DNA from 3 places in the Cytobacillus sp. FSL R7-0680 genome. Region 1 is predicted to be linked to each of the others. Evidence: predicted binding sites of a transcription regulator. Region 1 holds the regulator's gene; each other region holds the start of a gene.
The links. Region 1 encodes LexA, which represses DNA repair genes until DNA is damaged. Its sites were predicted from a motif close to CGAACATATGTTCG; they were not measured.
Positions count from the first base shown of each region.

Region 2: the regulator LexA is predicted to act here: its motif matches at 5,820-5,833, upstream of MKY26_RS03205 (YolD-like family protein).
Region 3: the regulator LexA is predicted to act here: its motif matches at 2,019-2,032, upstream of uvrB (excinuclease ABC subunit UvrB).

Region 1 is NZ_JBBPAO010000001.1:931,969-940,127, forward strand. Features, by position in the region: gene glnA (type I glutamate--ammonia ligase) at 1-48, shown strand, start outside; gene MKY26_RS04755 (hypothetical protein) at 341-655, shown strand; gene MKY26_RS04760 (hypothetical protein) at 925-1,272, shown strand; gene MKY26_RS04765 (hypothetical protein) at 1,722-1,883, shown strand; gene MKY26_RS04770 (hypothetical protein) at 2,323-2,508, shown strand; gene MKY26_RS04775 (DUF4257 domain-containing protein) at 3,233-3,517, opposite strand; gene lexA (transcriptional repressor LexA) at 3,714-4,361, opposite strand; gene yneA (cell division suppressor protein YneA) at 4,493-4,825, shown strand; gene MKY26_RS04790 (YneB family resolvase-like protein) at 4,840-5,505, shown strand; gene MKY26_RS04795 (DUF896 domain-containing protein) at 5,970-6,200, shown strand; gene tkt (transketolase) at 6,360-8,159, shown strand, end outside.
Region 2 is NZ_JBBPAO010000001.1:613,294-621,452, reverse strand. Features, by position in the region: gene MKY26_RS03235 (PAS domain-containing sensor histidine kinase) at 66-1,517, opposite strand; gene MKY26_RS03230 (methyl-accepting chemotaxis protein) at 1,644-3,422, opposite strand; gene MKY26_RS03225 (acyltransferase family protein) at 3,700-4,743, shown strand; tRNA gene MKY26_RS03220 (tRNA-Arg) at 4,929-5,002, shown strand; gene MKY26_RS03215 (YolD-like family protein) at 5,308-5,568, opposite strand; gene MKY26_RS03210 (hypothetical protein) at 5,571-5,789, opposite strand; gene MKY26_RS03205 (YolD-like family protein) at 5,893-6,222, shown strand; gene MKY26_RS03200 (hypothetical protein) at 6,227-6,577, shown strand; gene MKY26_RS03195 (hypothetical protein) at 6,641-6,832, shown strand; gene MKY26_RS03190 (hypothetical protein) at 6,921-7,103, shown strand; gene MKY26_RS03185 (SIR2 family protein) at 7,268-8,159, opposite strand, start outside.
Region 3 is NZ_JBBPAO010000001.1:2,841,006-2,849,164, reverse strand. Features, by position in the region: gene MKY26_RS14260 (AI-2E family transporter) at 51-1,175, shown strand; gene MKY26_RS14255 (hypothetical protein) at 1,470-1,874, opposite strand; gene uvrB (excinuclease ABC subunit UvrB) at 2,142-4,121, shown strand; gene uvrA (excinuclease ABC subunit UvrA) at 4,131-7,010, shown strand; gene MKY26_RS14240 (hypothetical protein) at 7,158-7,502, shown strand; gene MKY26_RS14235 (DUF4097 family beta strand repeat-containing protein) at 7,927-8,159, shown strand, end outside.

The DNA of each region.
Region 1 (8,159 bases):
ACGCAAGTTCACCCATGGGAACGCGAGCAATATTTACAAATGTATTAATAGATAATACCAAAGTGGTTTTTCAGACTGTAGGTAAACTCGGTGTAATCGAGGTACCTACAGTCTTTTTTATTTAAAAATAGAAGAAAGTAAAGCGGTGAGGATCATCATTGAGGCGTTTATTATGAACCTCTTTACATTTAATTTATAGAAGTAGCCTTAACATCTGATTTTTCATAAAAACTTAAGAAGATGTAATATAAAATGGTCTTTTAACAAGGTAATATAGCCCGTACAACTCTTCATCTTCCACATATAGTATTAACATAACCATAGAAAGGAGGATGAGAATATGGGATATAATAATCAAAACTATTCAGACTCATACGGATATGATCATAATGATTGTGGATGTGATGAGTTCTTTAGGAACATTTCCCGTGGTGAGGATGTGAAAGTATTCCTTAAAGGTGGCGGCCATGTGTTCGGAGAGTTTATCGATGTTCGTGGAAATTTAGTTTTTCTAGCAAAAGCTAACTGTAATCGTCACGATGATCGTCACGATGATCGTCATGATGATCGTCACAAAGATTGTTGCAACAAGAAAGATCGTGTAAGGATTACTACGATCTGTTGTGATGATATCATTGCAGTTGAAACTCGATAGTAAGAGTCCTTTTTATGAGTCTAAAAGAAGTTCTTGCAAGGGGTATAACTGCTTCGTATCATCATTCAACTAATTAATAGAAACTAAAAAGGGTCTCAGATAAAAGCAGCCATAATGGCTGCTTTTATATATTTGCTAGGATAGGTTTGAAAAACAAAAAAGGTCCACAGAGAAAAATAAAATGGTCTTTCAACAGGGGGATATAGCCCGTACAACTCTAAGACCATCCACATATAGTATTAACATAATCATAGAAAGGAGGAAGAAAAATGGGATGTAATAATAATTTCTATGGAAGAGGCTCAAGATATTCAGACTCATATGGATATGACAACAACAATCACGGTTGTGGTAATTACAGTAAAAACGACAATAAGGATTGTGGCTGTGATGAGTTCTTTAAGAATATCTCCCGTGGTGAGGATGTGAGAGTATTTCTTAAAGGCGGCGACCATGTGACAGGAGAATTCGTTGATGTTCGCGGTAATTTAGTTTTCTTAGCAAAAGCTAACTGTGATCGTCACGATGATCGTCACGATGATTGTTGCGACAAGAAAAATCGTGTAAGAATCACTACGATCTGTTGCGATAATATCGTTGCAGTTGAAACACGATAGTTAGGAGTTTCTTTATTGTGTCTTAGCGGATGCAAGGGCTATAACTGTTTAGTATTAACATTCAACTTGGTATCTATTTAATAGATACCAAAAATCGAGTTCAAAGCAGCCATAAAGGCTGCTTCTTTATTTTAGTTAGATAGGTTTGACAAACAAAAAGAAGGTCCACAGAGAAAATAAAATGGTCTTTTAATAGGATGATATAGCCCGTACACCTCCTTTATTATCCACATATAGTATTAACATAATCATAGAAAGGAGGAAGAAAAATGGGATGTAATAATAATTTCTATGGAAGAGGCTCAAGATATTCAGACTCATATGACAATAACAATCACGGTTGTGGTAATTACAGTAAAAACGACAATAAGGATTGTGGCTGTGATGAGTTCTTTAAGAATATCTCCCGTGGTGAGGATGTAAGAGTATTTCTTAAAGGTGGCGACCATGTGACAGGAGAATTCGTTGATGTTCGCGGTAATTTAGTTTTCTTAGCAAAAGCTAACTGTGATCGTCACGATGATCGTCACGATGATTGTTGCGACAAGAAAAATCGTGTAAGAATCACTACGATCTGTTGCGATAATATCGTTGCAGTTGAAACACGATAGTTAGGAGTTTCTTTATTGTGTCTAAACAGATATGTATGCAAGGAGTATAACTGTTGAGTATTAACATTCAACTTGGTATCTCTTTATTAGATACTAAAAAGAGTCCAACCAAAGCAGCCATAACGGCTGCTTCTTTATTTTAGTTAGGATAGGATAGCAAATTAAAAGATAGAAACAAAGAGAAAATAAATGGTCTTTTAACAGGGGGATATAGCCCGTACACCTCCAATACCCTCGACATATAGTATTAACATAATGATAGAAAGGAGGAAGAGATATGGGATATAATAATTGTTTTTTTGGAAGAAGACCAAGATATTCAGACTCATATGGATATGACAACAACAATCACGGTTGTGGTAATTACAGCAAAGACGACAATAAGGATTGTGGCTGCGATGAGTTCTTTAAGAACGTTTCCCGTGGTGAGGATGTGAGAGTGTTTCTTAAAGGTGGCGGCCATGTGTTCGGGGAGTTTATCGATATTCGCGGTAATTTAGTCTTCCTAGCTAAAGCAGACTGTGATCGTCACGATGATCGTCACGATCATTGTTGTTGTGACAAGAAAGCTCGTGTAAGAATTACTACGATCTGTTGTGATGATATTGTTGCAGTTGAAGTATAAGGAACTTAGGAACCCCGTAAGTTGAGAGTGCTTTTACTGTGTTTTAATGGAAGCTTATATATGGGAAAATAACTATTGCTAAAACTAAAAGGTATCTTCAAATACCGTTTTAACGGCTGCTTCAGACTGTAGATAAACTCCTTAAATGAGTTTGTCTACAGATTTATTTATTAATAATAGGAAGAAAAATTATAAGTAATGATGCGGATAGTCGAAATCAATGAGAAATAGTTACTTTAAGCGATTTAGTACTTGTGGGTTATTGGGTATGTAAAATCAAGGGGGGCAATTGATTCATTTATGAACTGAATTTAAGGTGTATGTATGATGAAGTAGGTCGTTCAAGTTACCAATCAATTGAATAATTGGCATTTAATCATCCTAGCTATTTGTTTTCATGAAAAATGCTTTAATATTTATTTACCCATAAAACATCATGTCAAGTAGTAGGTATCAAATTTAAAAACATTAGCTCGTATTGAATGGATGAACAGTACTTCAGGAGAGTGGTTCTATGGGCTGTGTAAGACATACATATTACAATTTAAGAAGCAACACAAAACGTTAAACGAAAATGTGTTATGTCCCTTCCATAAAGGTGAAATAGAACTGTTTAAGCGGGTATTTCTAGCGCTAGAATAGTAGGTAAAAAGCGAAGTTGTCTAAATAAAATCTGTTCTTGTTATATACAACAAAAAACCGTTCATAAGAACGGAATAAAATTTTATTCTTGATCTTTTACTTTTAGGGTATCTAATAATTTTAAGATACCCTCACCTCCCATACCAGATACGAGAGAGATGATGAAAACAGCAGTGGGGGAATCCGGTGTTGTTGTCACAATGACAAATACGGCCGCCAGTCCTCCTAGTAAGATGTCTTCTAAGAACCCTAAATAAATGAATTTTTTCGTCATCCGTGGCTTGACTAGTTTGCCTAATCTCTGCAAATGTCCTGCAACACCGACAATTCCACCAATCAACGCAGCGAAGAGAATGTTCATTAACATTTTTCCTTCACACTCCTAAAGCCGAGATTTTTTTGCGACCTTAGGTTGATTCTTGGTGTAAATTTCATTATAATATATTTTTGTCTCGATGTAATGATTCTATTTTACTGAATTTTTCAAATTTTATAATTGTATGAGTAACATATAAAGATAATTGCAAACTATTAAAAAGGAGTGTCAATAATGACACTCTTTTTTAATGTATTTGACGATAAACACCAATAACTTTGCCTAAAATAGATACATTGTGCAAGATAATCGGCTCCATAGTAGGGTTTTCTGGTTGCAAGCGGATAAAGTTCTTCTCTTTAAAGAATCGCTTAACGGTGGCCTCATCATCTTCTGTCATAGCAACCACGATTTCTCCATTATTTGCTGTTTGTTGCTGCTTGACTATGACATAATCACCATCTAATATGCCAGCTTCAATCATACTTTCTCCCATAATTTCAAGCATGAAGATATTTTCATCACTCGGAGCCATTCTTTCAGGTAAAGGGAAATATTCCTCAACATTCTCAATCGCAGTAATGGGGTGACCAGCAGTAACCTTACCGATAATAGGTACGTTCACCGTTTGCACTTTAGGTATTGGGTTGCTCTCTTCTAGATTTAATACCTCAATGGCACGGGGTTTTGTCGGATCTCGACGAATAAGACCTTTACTCTCTAGTCTGGCTAGATGGCCATGTACGGTTGAACTTGAAGCAAGTCCAACAGCTTCACCTATTTCCCTAACGGAAGGTGGATAACCTTTTTGTTTTACTTCATCTTTTATAAAATTCAATATATCTTGCTGCCTCTTAGATAATTTCACGCTATCACGCACCTTCGTCAATTTCATTAAGATTATTATACCATCAGTAGTAAATAGATACAAACATAAGTTCGAATTTTCTTATTGACAGAAACAAATGTTCGCATTATACTAAAATTATTAAATCGAACATATATTCTATTCAGGGGTGGCAATTAATGATAAAACAATTGTGGAATTCTTATAGTTATGCTATTATTCTTATCGCTTTTAGTTTCGGTATGGTTTTCTTATTATTTTTGAACACTGGTAATGCAAATCAGGAGGAATATGTAAAAGTTGAAGTAAAACAAGGAGATTCTTTATGGAAAATAGCGGAGGAGTTTAAAGATGCCCATAATATGTCTTCTAAAGACTTTGTTGCTTGGGTAGAAGAATTTAATCATATACATTTAGGTAAAATACATCCTGGTGATACGGTATATCTTCCCATTACAAATGGTGAAATAATATCTGAAACAAATTTAGCTAGTGTGATATTAGAAGACTAAAGGAATGAAAGAGAATGAATGTAATTATATATTGCAGGGTGAGTACGACGAAGGATACCCAGGAAACGTCTCTTGCTAGACAAGAAGAAGAACTTTTACATTTAGCGAGAATGAAGGATATGAATGTAGTTGAAGTCATACGTGAGAAAGCAAGTGGCTATGATTTAGAAAGAATTGGTGTGTTGCAATTATTGGAGTTACTTAAACAAAATCAAGCAGAGGCTGTTCTTATTCAAGATGAAACCAGGATTGGAAGAGGAAATGCTAAAATTGCCATCTTACATTGTATACTTAAAGAAAATGGGAAGATTTATACAATTGCCCATAATGGAGAATTGCAACTTTCAGATTCTGATTCTATGGTATTACAAATTGTTAGCATGGTTGAAGAGTATCAAAGAAAACTACATAATGTAAAAATAAAAAGAGGGATGCAAAAAGCTGTTCAAAAAGGCTTTCGACCTGAAAAAAATTTAAAAAACCAAGGAAATATAAACGGAAGAGAACGAATAGAGGTACCAATAGAAGAAATAGTAAAATTGAGACAAAATAACCTTACTTTTGCAGAAATTGCTGCAACGTTAAGAGGCTTTGGTTATAAAATATCTAAAGCGACAGTAAACCGTAGGTATAATGAATATATAGATGATATAGAGCAGATGGATAATGAATCATCATGATATAGGCATAATAAGTTAAGTCGATTGATTAGTTGTAATTTAACTTAAAAACTAAGAAATATTAGTACTGATACCAAGCAAGATAAAGGCATACTAAAAGATCCTACAATCGTTCGTGGGTTCAGACAAGTGAACTGTGAATGGTTATTTGTTTCCGAGGATTCATCCATGTTTTTTCATTTAACGTTAGTTGTTAGTGAAAGTATTATTCCCTTATTCCCCTTATTTACATACATACGCTCCCTATATTAATAGTCTCACATTTTTAAGTTGAGAACACTGCTACATTGCCATACCTAATAATAAAGCAATACGATACCAACTTATTGGCGTCTGAAATGAAAATCAAAAGATGATTGTAAAACTGCTTTCTTGTAAAATGCAGTCATATTTAGTAATATGGCTATTAAGTATCTTCTCCATATGGGATGAAGAACTTTTTGGATGGGAAGGAGTGTAGCACAATGATTTCAAAAGAAAAATTAGCGAGAATTAATTCGCTTGCTAAGAAAGCGAAAACAGAAGGTTTATCAGAACCAGAAGCAAAGGAACAATCTAAATTAAGAAAAGAATATTTAGAGAAGTTTAGAGCTTCTATGTTAAATACATTAAAAGGTGTTACTGTTATTGACCCTGAAGGTAATGATGTTACACCAGAGAAGTTAAAACGTGAACAAAATAAACCACTTCACTAAGATTGTGTTTATAAATTTTTAAAAGGAAACTGTCACGAACAGTTTCCTTTGTTGTTGTTTTATATGACAATTATATAATTTTTTACCTTTCTGGTTGTAACTGAAGGTGAAAGTCTATTATATTTAATTTGTAGGATATATATTGAAAGGATGTCGTTCATGTTCAACAAAACAGATGCTTTATCAATTAGTGCCATAAGAACATTGTCTATCGATGCAGTCGAGAAGGCAAACTCTGGTCATCCAGGAATGCCAATGGGGGCTGCGCCAATGGCGTATACTTTATGGACAAAGTTTATGAATCATAATCCCAAAAATCCTGATTGGTTTAATCGTGATCGCTTTGTGTTATCTGCGGGTCATGGGTCTATGCTTTTGTATAGTCTCCTTCATTTATCGGGATATGGTCTTTCTTTAGATGATATTAAAGAATTTCGCCAGTGGGGTAGTAAAACACCAGGACATCCTGAATATGGCCATACACCAGGTGTAGATGCGACAACAGGTCCATTAGGACAAGGGATTGCCATGGCAGTAGGGATGGCAATGGCAGAAAGTCACTTATCAGCTGAATATAATAAAGATGGCTACAATGTAGTAGACCACTATACATATAGTATATGCGGAGATGGAGACTTAATGGAGGGAGTGTCTGCAGAAGCAGCTTCTCTTGCTGGTCACCTTCAATTAGGAAAGTTGATTGTAATGTATGATTCTAATGACATCTCATTAGACGGAGATTTAGATCAATCATTTTCTGAAAGTGTAGCCGATCGTTTTAAAAGTTATGGCTGGCATTATCTTCGAGTAGAAGATGGAAATAATCTCGATGAAATTGCCCAGGCAATTGACAGCGCTCGTCAAAATACTACACAACCGACGTTAATAGAAGTTAAAACAGTAATTGGTTATGGATCCCCGAATAAGGCAGGCTCATCTGCTTCTCATGGTTCACCACTAGGCTCATCTGAATTAAAATTAACAAAAGATGCTTATGAGTGGACATTTGAAGAAGATTTTCATGTTCCTGAAGAAGTATATGCACACTTCAAACAAAATGTAGCTATTAACGGTGAAAAAGCAGATAGTGAATGGAAAGATCTTTTCGCTGCTTATAAAAAAAATCATCCGGAATTAGCAGAACAGCTAGAAGGTGCAATCAAAGGTGAATTACCAAATGGTTGGGATAAAGATATTCCCGTATATGAAGAAGGTAAAAGTTTAGCCACTAGAGCGTCTTCAGGGGAAGCTCTCAATAGTATTGCGAAGAACTTACCATCTTTCTTTGGTGGTTCAGCTGACTTAGCAGGTTCGAATAAGACGATGATTAAAGATGCAGAAGACTTCTCAGCAACTAATTATGCTGGAAAAAATATTTGGTTTGGCGTACGAGAATTTGCTATGGGTGCCGCTTTAAATGGTATGGCTTTACACGGTGGTCTAAATGTTTTTGGAGGGACATTCTTTGTATTCTCTGACTACTTAAGACCAGCTATTCGGCTTGCAGCATTAATGAAGCTACCTGTTACTTATGTTCTTACACATGACAGTATTGCTGTAGGTGAAGATGGACCTACTCATGAACCAGTTGAACAATTAGCAGCGCTTCGTGCCATGCCAAATTTAGCAGTTATTCGCCCAGCTGATGGAAATGAGACTTCAGCTGCTTGGAAGTTAGCGATTGAATCAAAAGATCAACCAACAGCACTTGTGTTAACTAGGCAAAATATTGCTACACTACCAAACTCAGCAGAGTTAGCCCCTGAAGGAGTTCAAAAAGGTGCTTATGTGATTGCAAAAGCAGAAAAAGAGCAACCAGATGCGCTTCTTTTAGCGACAGGGTCAGAGGTAGAATTAGCGGTGAAGGCTAAAGCTGCTTTAAAAGAAGAGGGCTTTGATGTGGCAGTAATCAGTATGCCGGATTGGAAACGATTTGATGCTCAATCAAATGAATATAAA
Region 2 (8,159 bases), 320 kb from region 1:
CTAATTAGATATATATCTAATTTTGAAACATAAATTACATTCTTCCTACCTATATTTTAAAAAAATTAATTATTCATAGGAAGAATAATATGAAAAGTTGTTCCTACTCCCTCACTACTTTCCACTTGTACTGCCCCATTATGTTCATCAACAATCTTATATGAAACCATTAATCCAAGACCATTTCCCCTTTCTTTTGTAGTATAAAATGGCTGTCCTAGCTTTTCTAACTTATCCTGTGGTATTCCTCCACCTTCATCCTGAATTGAAATTCTTACAGTTTGATCCTCAAGACGTTTAATGGTAATTGTGATATATCCACCATCCGGCATTACTTCAATTGCATTCTTTATAATATTTATAAAAACTTTTTTTAGTTGGTTTCCTTCGCACATCATTTTTGGTAAACCATATTCATAATAAGTACGGAATTGGATATTATTCAGTAGGGCCTGAGCATTTAATAACTTAACCGTTTCGCGCATAATGTTAATTATGTCATTCTCCATATATCTCACGGCCTGTGGTTTTGCTAAAAAAAGAAATTCATTAATAATAGAATCGATTCTTGCGAGTTCCGTTGAAATAATATTAAAATACATATCATGATCAGATTCTTTTTTTAATGAGTTCTCAAGCAATTGTATAAATCCTTTTACTGCAGTCATTGGATTGCGCACCTCATGAGCAATACCTGCAGCAAGTTGTCCTAATACATTCAGTGTATCAGACTTTCTTAATCTTTCTTCCATTTCGACTTTATCCGTTATATCCTTAAATGTAGAAATTGTAAACTCTGAAAACAAATTATAGTTAACTAAATACTCAAATAATTTATTTTCATTTCCCTTACCTTGTAGTTGTATCCTTCCTTCATAAGAACCGTTCATTGTTATTTGTGTGATGATCTCTCTCATTTCATCTAAATTCCCAGAAAATCTAGCCATCATATGTTTTAACGACTTTCCGATTAATTCTTCACGACTTGCCCCTAAAATTTTCTCTCCAGAAGGGTTAACGTCTTGTACCACTCCCTCGTTATCCCATAAAATGATACCTTCAAGTGTACCCTCGAATACTCTTCTAAACTTCAATTCACTCTTTCTTAACTCTTGTTCCATTTGGTTTCGCTCACTCACATTACGAAAAATACCCATATGAAAACCAGTGTAAGATTGTAATTTCATTGTAAATTCTAAAATCTTAGATTGTCCGTTAGGCATAAAGAATAGAATTTCATCTCTTATTGCCCCTCTTTTATATAATACATTTAGGATTTCCTTGTACTTTTTATCTTTATCGACAACAAAATCTTCAATCTTACATTTTGTAATTTCATTATATGAAGTTTCAAATATTCGACACGCTGATTCATTCGCATGTACAATATTACCACCATCCTCCCATAGGATGATTCCATCTATGGCTTCCATAAAGAGCTCTGAATAGATTCCTTCATCATTTGAGAGCTTTTCTAACAACTTTTGTCTTTCAAAAGAACTATTCGATGTTGGCAAACTACCTTACCCCCTAAAACAAATTATTCTACCACGAGGTTATTCTACAAAAATCGCCATAATCCTTTTTATTCATAATAAAAAAACAAGTACCCGCTTAAACTAGCAGAATACTTGTTTTCCCCATTATAGTTTAAATTTTTCTATAAGTTTACTTAATGTATTAGCCATTTCAACTAACTTTTGTACATATAGCTGAATGTTTTCCATTGAATCATTTGTATGTGTAACAGAATTACTCGTCTCTTCTACTGCAGCTGCTGATTGTTGAGAAACCGCAGCAATATTTTCTATAGATTCGCTCATCCCAACTGAATTATCTAGCATTTCTACCATACTTGATGAAATATGTTCGATATCTCCATGGATATCAGTGATGGCAGTTGATATACTTTGGAAGGTATTCGCTGTTTGATGAATTTTATTACTACCAATCTCTACTTGCTCATAGCCGGCTTGTAACGATTCTACGACTCCAACAGACTCTGACTGAATTTTATTGACGATTGAAGTGATATCACTTATTGAATAGGAGACTTTTTCAGCAAGTTTTCTTACTTCCTCCGCAACAACAGCAAAGCCCTTGCCATGCTCTCCTGCTCTCGCAGCTTCAATTGCCGCATTTAATGCCAATAAATTCGTTTGGTTAGCGATCTCATGTATCACAGATATTAACTTATTTACTTGTTTCGTTTCTTGATCTAACCCTTTCACTCGATGCATCGAATCATTAATTATTTCATCTATCCTATTCATTTGCTCTTTAGAATTTTCCATCAATTCATTTCCTGCTAATGTCATATTCTTCACATTTGAGGCTGCTTCACGCATAGAAACACTTTTCGTTTCTGCATTCTCCACTTTAGATAAGTAATCTTCCATAATTTTTGATAAATCCGCACTTGCACTTGCTTGCTCTTCTGCTCCTCCCGATAATTCCTCCATTGTCGCCGATATTTCTTGACTAGCAGCTGCGACTTCAGATGAAACGGCACCAAGGTGAACACTTCTCTCATTTAAACTTTGTGAAACTGTAAGCATTTCTTGAATCATTTGGCGTAACTGGTGTTTCATTTGGTTAAAAGCGTCTGCGATTTCTGTAATTTCATCCTGATTATTCGAATGAATATCACTAGCTTTTAAGTTTCCTTTTGTTATTTCCTTTGAAGCTGTCACAACCTTTGTAAGACGATAAGCTAATTGTTTATTCACGATTTTATGACTAAAAAATCCGAAAATTGCTGATAGTACTAGTGACAGTACTAAGATAACAATTGAAACGATCATCATCCAACTCGCTTGGTTAATGGCAGATTCCTGCTCTTCCTTAATAATAGATGTTAGTTCATCTAATGTATTCATTGTTTGCTCGATGTAATTATCCACCTGCAACTTCCCTAAGCGGTATTCGCGTACATGTTGTAACTTCACATTTGGTGCGATTTCATCATAAAATAATTGATTTACTTCTTTATCATATTCATTGATTTTAACAAACATTTCCTGTGCTGTTTCCGATTGGATCATTGCTTGTATTTCTTGTTGTTTATTCTTTATGTCTGTTTCTAAATCTTCATATGTATTTAAATGTTTTGGATTAGAATCAATAATATAATTCCCAATTGTCCCGCCTTTTAAGTAGAAATCTGTGCCTATATCAGCGATTTCTAGCGCTCTTTCACTTGCCTTCTCTGCTTCATTAAGTTTAAAGGTACTGTAGACAAGCATAATAAAAGACAAAATCGTTGATATAGTGAATACGCCTAAAGTAAGCCACAAAGCTACCCCATACTTTTGACCGATTTTTAACTTTCTCCATTTATCTGACTTGGACACCCGTATTAACATCGCATTTAAAAAGGGGATGCTACTTTGTTTTAAACGCCATTTTTTCAGTAATTTCAATATAATTCCTCCTTTTAAAAAAATGTATCCCTTTTAACAATAATGATTCTATTATACTAGATTCTGCTAACATTATAATCGATAAAAAGGGGATATTGAAGTAGTATTTTAACTAAAAATAGTTATATATACCTATACATTTCAATGCCATATTACCTTTACATGTCCATGTTTTGGATTTTTATCCACTCGTTCACATGTTTGAATTGATTTATTTTCTTACATAATGGGTATATAATAAGTGATGTTTTAGGGGGTCTTTAATAAAGGAGGATTTATGAGACAGCGTGATTACTTTTTTGATAACGCAAAGTTTATTCTTATTTTCTTTGTGGTATTCGGACATTTGATTCGCTCTTTTATTGAAGATAGTGAAACAATTTATACGCTTTACAAAGTGATTTATACATTTCATATGCCTGCATTTATATTAGTTTCAGGCTTTTTTGCAAAAGGGTATTATCAAAAGGGATATATTCAAAAAATAGCTAAAAAATTGATTTTGCCATACCTTATTTTCCAACTAATCTATTCGGTCTTTTATTATTTCTTACATCAAGGTGCAGCCTTTAACGTGGATCCGCTTAATCCACATTGGTCGCTATGGTTCTTAATTTCTTTATTTTTCTGGCATCTATTGTTATTGATATTTGCCAAATTCAAACCTAGTGTAGCCATTATCCTCTCTTTTGCGATTGGGCTAGCTGTAGGATATGCTGATTGGGTTACAAACTATTTGAGCTTATCTAGAACTTTTGTGTTTTTCCCATTCTTCTTACTAGGTTATTTAATGAAGAAAGAGCATTTCCAAGTTTTATTTAGACCATCGGTTCGCATCGGTGCGATTGGTATTTTTGTAGCTGTCTTTGTGTTATTCTACTTTAATCCAAACATCAACTATGAATGGTTACTTGGGTCAAAGCCATATTCCGTCGTTGATGATGCATCTATTTCGTCCATGTTAACTAGATTAGGTTTCTATTTACTCAGTTTGATGATGATGGCATGTTTCTTTGCCTTTGTGCCTAATAGACATTATTCATTTACAAAGCTAGGTAAAAACACATTATACGTTTATCTTCTTCACGGGTTTTTCGTACGAGTATTTAGAGAAAGTGAAGTGCAGGATTTCTTCAATGATGCAAGAAGTTTTCTCTTGTTAGCAGGACTCGCCTTAGTGCTTACTTTGCTATTATCAAGCAAATGGGTCACCGCAGTGACTCAGCCGCTGATTGAGTTAAGCACTGCACGGTTTAAACAACTAAAGAGACAGATTAGAACGATCTTTCGATATTATCGTAGAAAATACCGAATTGGTTAAATAGGTAAGGCAGTAGTTACATTGCTATGTAACTACTGCCTTTTATAATTTATACATCTATGGGCGCTCTTTCCCCATTATTTTAAAACCATAAAAATCATTAAAAATTTTCAAAGGCTTTATTATTGACCGTTTATTTATATAGGTATATAATTTTATATTGTCAAAAGAAAAAAACAATATATGTCCCAGTAGCTCAGCAGGATAGAGCAACAGCCTCCTAAGCTGTAGGTCGTAGGTTCGATTCCTATCTGGGACGCTAATTTTAAAAGGTCGATAACTCTTGGTATTAAAGGGTTATCGACCTTTTATTTTTGTTTTTTGGTCCTACAAAATCATATATAAATTCTTATTTGGGGTCGGTTTGGGGTCGGAATAGATTTTTTTTTGGTTTTTTCATCACTAAATCGCACCTCCAAGCTCCTTCAAAACCTTCAACAGCATCGGCATAATTTGTATAAGCGCATACCCGAGCTCTCCATTCTGAATACCAGTCCGTGCTCAAACACTTTTAATAAACGTGCAAAAATGTGTGATATACTTTTCAAACAAAAAAGCGCCCTCCTATTGAGGTGCGCTCTGTATCGATAATATATCTATAAATTTCACCTTTATCGTTTCGTAATTACTTTCAATATGTATTAATTGAGATTGACCATCAAGCTTAACGATTTTTCCTTGTATAGGATCTCTTTGCCACAACAATATTAAGACTTCAGTTTTCTCCCTATGCGCTTCAACTACGGCATTTCCCAGCTCTTCTAATTCAAATTCATCCCTTGAAGGTCTTTGTGGTTTTGATTTCTTCGGCATTTTCACTCCCATGATTAAGCTCCTCTCCTTACTTTCCTGACTGGACCAATCGATAAGACATTACTTACCTTAAAAGTGCGCTGCTGTCTCTTGGTAAAACAATATGCACGAAAGTAATCTTCGTAAACGGCCAAAATTTTAATTCTTCTCTGGCTGATATCTCCCTTGTTATCCAGATAAATCATTTCTAATTCTTCTTTATTGTTAACTCCTCTAATAAGTAAACCTTTCATCGATTAGCCCTCCCTTACCATTATTTTATACGAACTTTTGTTCGATTTCAATTGAATTCAGAACAAAAGTTCTCATATAATATTAAAAAAGGAGATGTAGTTTATGATGCGTGACCGCGGAAAAATGAAATGGCAAGGGTTCTTTATGAGCGAACATACTGAATTACTTAAGCAGATACCAGCCGAATATGAAAAAGTGAAAAAGCCAGAATTAGATGAACAAGAACTTCAAGAAATACAAATAATAACGATGGAGTCATTAAACTACACCCTTACAATCAAAATGACCATTTGGGTTGATGGGTCCACAAAAACCTTTGAGGGCATTGTCGATAAAATCGATCATATTAATATGAACATTCACTTGGAAACGAACGATTTAAAAATCTTAAAATTTCACATTGATGAAGTGATATCAGTCGAAAGGGTTTAACAACATGACTAGGATTAATGAAGTTGATCGTGATGTTCTTGAGCAAGCTATATACTTACCAATGATTATTATCATCCTTGAAAGAGATTTAAAGATCATTGAGAAGTCCCCATTTAAGATTAAACAGCCTTATATTACCTTGATGGAAAATACAATAAAGAAGGTACAGCGTGATTTGAAAGAAGTAAAAAACAAGATGAGAAAAGGGAATATGAGAGTAACCCAGATTGGACATGATGAGTCGTTTACTATGTATGAGTTTCGCTATAAAGGATATGTTGAGCAGCATAATTATTTTAATCCAAGAATTAGGAATAAGTGTGAGGAATTTTTAAACTTTTACCTGAGCAAATAACGGGACTTTTTTACCTATTTTTTGTTAATATAATTACATATTATAGGAAAGAGGTATGTTTTAATGAAATATGAGCCATTGGGATTTATTGATGATGGCGTTACTTATCATATTTATGCAGATAAAAACACAGTTATAGTAACTGCCACTGCCAAAAAAGGAGAACTCGAAATTAAATGTATAGGAGTTACATTTAAAGAGACTATTGCAGAAGCTAAAAGACTTATTAGTAGAGAACTTCATTTAAAAATGTAACACCCTCTCTTAATGAGAAGGGTTATTTTTTTGTTAAGAAGCACTTTTGACCCAAAAATCGAACTAGTATATAAAAAGGAGTGATATTGTGAAGCCTAACCTTATATATAACGTAATCAAAAAGAATGGTATACAGTATTATATTTTTGCGAAATCTCATCCTGTTACTGTTGTTGGAACATCAAGCAATGGTGGGATCAAAGTTGAGGGTAATACAATAAAAGAGGCATTAAGAAATGCATTTGAAGGACTGAAAGCCCATTTGGACTGATAAAATCATGTAACAACTAAAAAAGGCCTTCAACATTAAGAAGGTCCTCCAAGAATTACCTTAAATTTTTTCTGAAGAATTATTGACTACAAGCATCAACATTTATATAATGAGCATATAATATTAAAGTAAAAGCTGGGAGACAGTGGCAATCACTCTGGTGGTTAGGCGTTGTCTCCCTTGTTTTTTAATATATCATAAAGAAGTAATAGCCTTCTTATCTCCGTACCTAATTTAATTTCCCCCTTTGATTTAAGTTCTTCCAGTTCCATAATTAAAAAGTTCCTTAATTCTCCAAGATCAAAAGATTTAATGTAATACGATAAAGTCTCATAAATTTTAGGTTTTTTATCTCGTTGACTAATAATACTCTCCACACTAGGATTAACTATTTTTAAAACAGAGGAACCAACTATTTTTTTATAGTGAAAATCAAAATTTGAGTAGTGTTTTTGTTTACTTAGCAGTTTTTCCTTCTCGGATGGATGTAATCCACTTTTTTCAATTAGTTCCTTATTAAGAATTTTATGGATAGGAAATCTTGAAGTGCCAGTTTGATTCACAGCAAAGCGCATTCGAATTTCGTTACTGATTTCATCCCTATCCGAAATATAATCAAGAGAATAGCTGATAATATCTGGTATCTGAAAAATGTATTTAGCATCTCCCAAAGCAACAGTAATATTTTTTGTTTTTAAATTTTCTTCTAACTTATCCAATTCTTCCGGGGATAATAATACCGAATTCAAAGCTCCCTTTTTCCCTCTATCTATAATTAATTTCTTTATTACATGTTGATATTTCCTTACTTCTGTAGGTGCAATACCTTGATCAATTGAGCTTACAATTTTAAATACTCGTTCGAAATTATCCGTTTTTATGACTCTTAGTTTACAACCTAAATCTTTGTCATTTATTACCTCTTCTAAAAAATTCTGTTCTCCTTCCTTTCGCTCAATTAACACTAATCTATTTTCAAGTAATTCTAGTTCCTTATCATTCAAGGACCTTGTAAAATCTTTAATTATTTTTCTTACATTTATATCTGTTAGAGAA
Region 3 (8,159 bases), 1.9 Mb from region 1:
GAAAATGTAGTCTATAGAGAAAAATTTATTTTTTGGGAAAAGGTGAGAATGTGAACAAGAAGAAATTCCAGTACTGGTCTCTTCAAATTCTAATTATTGTATCCGTCATTTTTGTAGCTTCAAAAATTTCTTTTTTATTTGAACCGATTGGAATCTTTTTTTCCACGTTGTTCTTCCCTATTATTATCTCGGGGTTCTTATTCTTCATTTTAAATCCATTTGTGCATTTAATTGAAAAAGCAAAAATTCCTAAGATATTATCGATCATATTACTATTTGCAATTGTTGCTGGATTGCTGGTGCTTGTCGTTAGTATTTTTGTACCAAAAATTTCAGCCCAATTGGCAGGGTTATTAAATGAACTACCTACCTATGTTAAACAAACAGAACAGTTCTTTAACAACTTCTCGCAATCTGAGGGTTATCGCTGGTTAATGAATCAAGATTATGTAACACAAGAAGAAATAATGGGTTATTTAGTTGATTATGCTAATCAACTTCCACAAAGGATTACGAATGGTCTCAGCGATTTAGTTGGATTAGTTGCAAATATAGCCATTACGATTATTACTGTACCATTCCTTTTATTCTTTATGTTAAAAGACGGGGAGAAGTTCCCACCTGCACTAGGGAAATTTGTTCCCAAAAGTTATCGTGCTGAAGCAATTGATACATTAAAAGAAACAGGTAAAACTCTTTCTTCCTATATTCAAGGTCAGATTACGGTCGCATTATTCGTCGGGACAGCGTCTTTTATCGGTTTCTTAATTATTGACCTACCATACGCAATTGTTTTGGCATTAATTATTTCAGTAACGAATATTATTCCTTATGTTGGACCATTTATTGGTGGTGCACCGGCGGTTATAGTTGGGCTATTTGAATCACCTACGATGGCGATTTTAGCAATAATAGTCATCGTCGCCGCACAACAATTAGAAGGTAATTTAATTTCACCATTAATTTTAGGGAAAACATTAAATACTCATCCAGCAACAATCATTATTATCTTATTGGTAGCAGGAAACTTAGCTGGTATATTAGGCATGTTACTTGCTGTACCAACATACGCCGTTGGGAAAACCATTGTATTAAGCGGTGTTCAATTTATAAAAGCAAGGAAAATGGCAAAAGAGATGGAAGCAGAAAAAGGTCCGCATCCAGCAGATATATAAATAAGTAGAACCCCATCAAAGTGAGATGGGGTTCTACTTTTCTTAGGGAAAAGCGTTTAGTTTTTAAGTTTTTAATAAAAAGAAAGGTTAACTAATTAGAATGAGAAATATGAGCTGACGTGTGTGTTGTTGATTAATAAGAAGGGTTTTAGTGGGTAGGTGTAATTGACTTGTATAACTCCTTGATTCAATCATTGTATGTGTTCAATTAAACCTGTTTATCTATTCAAATTTACTAGATGCCCCCAACTATGGACTAATTCTATAACTCATTTATGTAGAAGGAAATTTCATTTAGCTAACCCAAATCCAAATACTAAATACACCTATTGGGAATAGAAAAAAGACAGGGATAAGCCATTTTCGATATTTATAACTAAAAGTATAATCTCCTTTTTTACGGTCAAAGGTGTTTTTAGAGAAGAGTATCCTGTAGGTGAAAAAGACGTAACTGACAACGAAAAGCAGTAGAAATGTAATGAGAAAGAGCCATTTCATATCAACGAAGCCCAAGTTTGTGACACGAAGTATTTCTGCTATAACAAAAAGCCCCGAAAGGCATACAGCACCAACAATTTTAATGACGAAGTCTTTTTCATATGCTTTTTCCTCGTCATTACTGTTTATATAATCTTTAATGGTTTTTAGGGCATAAATAAAAACGGCTAGCCACGCAAATGCAAAAATAAAACCAAACAAAAAATCACCTCGTCTATTTCGCCATATAACAAAAGACGATTTTATATAGAATAAAGTTTCAAAATAAATGAAAAGTTAATTTGTACCTTCATACCCGTTTATTTTAATCCTAACCTTCTTTTCATCTCTTTGTCGAATGGATATCGAATATTTGTTCGCTTTTTTGTGGTTTAGATAAGAGGATTTGTGGTAGAATGAGGATATAGAAAATCGGAATGCAATAATGATTAGACACGCTTTACTTTTTACATAGAGGAGGTTTCTGATTTGGATCAAACATTTGAGTTAGTTTCAAAATATTCCCCACAAGGTGATCAACCTGCAGCTATTAAAGAGCTTGTAAATGGGATTCAAGAGGGGAAAAAGCATCAGACATTACTAGGTGCAACTGGAACCGGGAAAACGTTCACTGTTTCTAACGTCATTAAAGAAGTGAACAAACCAACGTTAGTAATTGCTCATAATAAGACGTTAGCAGGTCAATTATATAGTGAATTTAAAGAGTTCTTTCCCAATAATGCGGTAGAGTATTTTGTTAGTTACTATGACTACTATCAACCAGAAGCATATGTACCATCCACTGACACATTTATTGAGAAAGATGCGAGTATTAATGATGAAATAGATAAGCTCCGCCATTCAGCTACCTCCTCATTATTTGAAAGAAATGATGTTATCATCATCGCCAGTGTTTCTTGCATCTATGGTTTGGGATCTCCTGAAGAATATAGAGAGCTTGTCTTAAGTTTAAGGACGGGAATGGAAATAGAGCGAAATCAATTATTAAGGAAGCTAGTCGACATACAATATGAGCGCAATGATATGAACTTTATACGTGGGACATTTCGTGTACGCGGTGATGTCGTAGAGATATTCCCTGCTTCGAGAGACGAGCACTGTTTACGTGTGGAGTTTTTTGGAGATGAAATAGATCGGATTCGTGAAGTCGATGCTTTGACCGGTGAAATTTTAGGTGATCGTGATCATGTAGCCATTTTCCCGGCATCTCACTTCGTTACCAGAGAAGAGAAAATGCGTGTAGCCATCGAAAATATTGAAAAAGAATTAGAAGAAAGGCTGGCTACCTTACATGAAGAAGGCCATTTATTACAGGCACAACGCCTAGAACAAAGAACGCGATATGATCTAGAAATGATGAGAGAGATGGGTTTTTGTTCAGGGATTGAAAACTACTCCCGTCATTTAACTCTTCGTCCAGCTGGTTCGACTCCTTATACTTTACTTGATTACTTCCCAAAGGACTTCTTACTTGTTATTGATGAATCTCATGTGACATTGCCGCAAATAAGAGGGATGTATAATGGTGACCAAGCCCGTAAGAATGTATTAGTAGAACATGGTTTTCGTCTTCCTTCTGCAATGGATAACCGTCCTCTTACTTTTTCTGAGTTTGAAGATCATATTAGCCAGATTGTTTATGTTTCTGCGACTCCAGGTCCGTATGAATTAGAACAAACACCTGAAATGATTGAACAAATCATTAGACCTACTGGATTGTTAGATCCTATTATTGATGTCCGACCGATAGAGGGACAGATTGATGATTTAATTGGTGAAATTAATGATAGAATTGAGAAAAATGAACGTGTACTCATTACCACTTTAACGAAAAAAATGTCTGAGGATTTAACGGATTATTTAAAGGAAATTGGTATGAAGGTTCAATACCTACATTCCGAAGTGAAAACCCTTGAGAGAATCGAGATTATTAGGGAGCTTCGTATGGGTACCTATGATGTGTTAATAGGTATTAATTTGTTGCGAGAAGGGCTTGATATTCCAGAAGTTTCACTCGTAGCGATTCTTGATGCCGACAAAGAAGGATTTTTACGTTCAGAACGTTCACTTATCCAAACGATTGGGCGTGCTGCTCGTAATGCAAATGGTCAAGTTATAATGTATGCTGACCGAATGACAGACTCCATGACAAAAGCTATAAGTGAAACAAAACGCCGCCGTAGCATTCAAGAAGATTACAACACAGAACACGGTATCACGCCACAGACGATACAAAAAGAAATTCGTGATGTGATTAGAGCGACACAAGCAGCGGAAACGCCAGAGGAGTATAATAGTGCTGATAAATTAAGTCAATTAAATAAAAAAGAACGTCAAAAATTAATAGCAGATATGGAGAAAGAGATGAAGTCTGCAGCAAAGGATTTAAATTTCGAACGAGCGGCAGAGCTTCGTGATCTTATTCTTGAACTGAAGGCGGAAGGATGATGAACGGAAATGGCAATGGAGAAATTGATTGTTAAAGGTGCAAGGGCACATAATTTAAAAAATGTCGATGTAACAATCCCAAGGGATAAGCTTGTTGTCTTAACGGGATTATCAGGATCGGGAAAATCGTCCTTAGCGTTTGATACGATTTATGCAGAAGGACAGCGCCGTTATGTTGAATCCCTCTCTGCCTATGCAAGACAGTTCTTAGGACAAATGGATAAGCCGGATGTGGATACGATTGAAGGTTTATCTCCTGCGATTTCTATAGACCAGAAAACAACTAGTAAAAACCCTCGTTCAACGGTAGGAACTGTAACAGAAATCTATGATTATTTGCGTCTATTATTTGCGAGAGTAGGACACCCAACCTGCCCTAATCATAATATAGAAATTTCTTCTCAAACTGTTGAACAAATGGTAGATCGTATTATGGAATATCCGGAAAGAACAAGATTGCAAGTACTGGGACCTGTTGTTTCTGGTAGAAAAGGAACACATGTAAAGGTATTAGAAGAGGTAAAGAAACAAGGGTTTGTTCGTGTTCGGGTTGATGGTGATATGCTCGATTTAGGAGAAGAAATCGAGCTTGAGAAAAATAAAAAACATTCTATTGAAGTGGTTATTGACAGAATTGTTGTGAAGGAAGGCGTGGAGGCCAGATTAGCTGACTCGCTCGAAACAGCACTGAAAATGGGAGAAGGAAAAGTCATAGTTGATGTGATTGGAGAAGAGGAATTATTATTCAGTGAAAATCATGCATGTCCTATTTGTGGTTTTTCAATTGGAGAACTTGAACCGAGAATGTTCTCTTTTAATAGTCCTTTCGGTGCCTGTCCCGATTGTGATGGCTTAGGTGTAAAGTTAGAAGTAGATCCGGATTTAGTCATCCCTAATAAAGATCTCACATTGAAGCAGCATGCGATTGCACCTTGGGAACCGAATAGCTCACAATACTACCCGCAGCTTTTGGAAGCAGTATGTACGCACTATGGCATTGATATGGATATCCCCGTATCAGCTATTCCAGATGAACAAATAGATAAAATCCTTTATGGTTCTGGTAAGGAAAAAATATATTTTAAATATGAAAATGATTATGGCCAAGTGCGTGAATCACATATTGTCTTTGAAGGTGTGATGAATAATATCAAGAGAAGATATAAGGAGACAAGCTCTGATTATATTCGTGAACAGATGGAGAAGTACATGGGGGAACATAAATGTCCTACGTGTAAAGGCTACCGTCTTAAGAAAGAAAGCTTAGCAGTCTTGATTGATGGTCATCATGTTGGGAAGCTTACAGATTTATCTGTTGAAGAAGCTTATGACTTTTTTGGGCAATTACACTTAACAGAAAAAGAAATGAAAATTGCTAATTTGATCATGAGAGAAATTAAAGAACGTCTTGGATTTCTTATTAATGTTGGCTTGGATTATTTAACGCTGAGCCGGGCTGCTGGAACTCTCTCAGGTGGGGAAGCCCAACGAATTCGTTTAGCCACCCAAATTGGTTCACGGTTGACTGGAGTGTTGTATATTCTTGATGAACCTTCTATTGGATTGCATCAAAGGGATAATGACCGATTAATCGAAACGTTAAAGAACATGCGTGATATCGGTAATACGTTAATTGTGGTAGAGCATGATGAAGATACGATGCTTGCAGCGGATTATTTAATTGATGTGGGTCCAGGTGCAGGGGTGCATGGTGGTGAAATTGTTTCCAAAGGTACACCAGAAGAAGTAATGAAAGATGATTACTCTTTAACCGGTCAATATTTATCAGGGAAAAGATTTATCCCACTGCCGATAGAAAGAAGAAAAGGTGACGGTCGTTTTATTGAGATTAAAGGGGCTAAAGAGAATAACTTGAAGAATGTGAACGTCAAGTTCCCTCTTGGTACTTTCACGGCTGTGACTGGTGTCTCAGGCTCAGGGAAGAGTACGTTAATCAATGAGATTCTCCATAAAAGCTTAGCGCAAAAACTACATCGAGCGAAAAGTAAGCCGGGTGCACATAAGGAAGTGAAAGGAATTGATCAATTAGACAAAGTCATAGATATTGATCAATCGCCTATCGGAAGAACGCCACGTTCTAATCCGGCTACCTATACAGGAGTATTCGATGACATTCGTGATGTGTATGCTTCTACAAATGAAGCAAAAGTTAGGGGCTATAAGAAGGGGCGCTTTAGTTTTAACGTCAAAGGTGGCCGTTGTGAGGCCTGTCGTGGAGATGGGATTATTAAAATCGAAATGCATTTTCTTCCTGATGTATATGTGCCATGTGAAGTCTGCCATGGAAAACGTTATAATCGCGAGACGTTAGAAGTAAAATATAAAGGGAAGAGTATTGCAGAAATCTTAGAAATGACAGTGGAAGATGCACTTACCTTCTTTGAAAATATTCCTAAAATTCGTCGTAAGTTGCAAACCATCTATGATGTTGGATTGAGTTATGTCAAATTGGGCCAACCAGCGACAACCTTATCAGGTGGAGAAGCACAAAGGGTAAAACTGGCTTCTGAACTACATCGTCGTTCTAATGGTAAATCATTTTATATATTAGATGAACCAACAACGGGCTTGCATGTGGATGATATCGCTCGTTTACTTAATGTCTTGCAGCGTCTTGTTGAAAATGGGGATACTGTGCTCGTGATAGAACATAATCTAGATGTAATTAAAGCTGCTGACCATTTAATTGATTTAGGTCCTGAAGGTGGACTTAAGGGGGGGACAATCCTAGCTACAGGTACCCCTGAAGTGATTGCAGAAACAGCCGAGTCTTATACAGGAAAATATTTAAAACCGATTCTTGAACGTGATCGCAAAAGAATGAAAGAGCAAATTGAGCATAAAGAAGCAAGTGTAACGAATGCTTAATGGTTTTAATAGAAAATACCACGGGTCTATCGGCTCGTGGTATTTCCTATTAAAAAAGATAAAGATTTGTAACTCTATAGCAAAAGGGATGTAACTATCCTTCGTTATAATCATAGTATTATAAGGGGAGAGGGTGACTATACGATTATGGAAGATTATTTAGCTAAATCATTAGAGGAATGGAAAGAAGATATCTCTGAAGTGCTTAGTCAAATTAATGAGGAATATGATCAAATTAAGCTTGAGCTAAAACTTTACTCCTATAAATATGGAATAACTAAACAAGTCATTCAATCTACTGTCAACGATGAGATTATTGAAAGTATAAGAGAACGTTATCACAGACCGTTTGAAGAGAAGTATAATGATTTGAAAGAGCATGCAAAAGATTTGGAAGAAAAAAGAAAAGTATTTCAAATGTTCGTTAACAAGATTGATGAGGTTAAGCGTAAGGAATCTCCTCGCACAACTGACTTGGCGGCCTATCAATAAATTTTTAAAGGTACATAGCTTAAGCAGGTCCTAGGTCATAAATATCCAGGACCTGTTTGGGTTTTACTAAAATTTAATTAGCAACGATTTACCTTCTTTACTCTTCATTTTCCCCTATACCACAGAAAACGAACCTTCAAATCTAGACCTCATGACATAAATCCCAGTCAGACTTGAGACTGGTTTTTTTATTTAAGTGAAACTTTTGCCCCTGACTATCGTACAATTGAGTAAAGAAAAATTGAAGTATAAGCCTAATTTTCGCTGATTAAGGGTAAAAATGAAATATAACCAACTTTCATTTTTCAATACTAATCATGCTGGAGATTGTCCTAAGCATACTTATTAGATATTGATACTTATTTAGCCTAAGATAAAAAGGATAATAGGGCATAGACAAAATGAACCTTATGGAGGGAATAGAATGAAGGAAGAAAGAAAACGCATTTTAAAAATGGTGGAGGATGGAAAATTATCTGTTGAAGAAGCTTTAACTTTATTAGAGAAATTAGAAAAAGCCGAAGATACGGCTGAGCAAAAGCAAGAAGAAATTATTAAAGAATTATCTACAGCAGTAAAATTTGAAGAAGAGAAAAAAGAAGAGCCTTTTAATTATAAATTTAATTCAGCAAAAGATAAGATCATTGATTTTGTCGA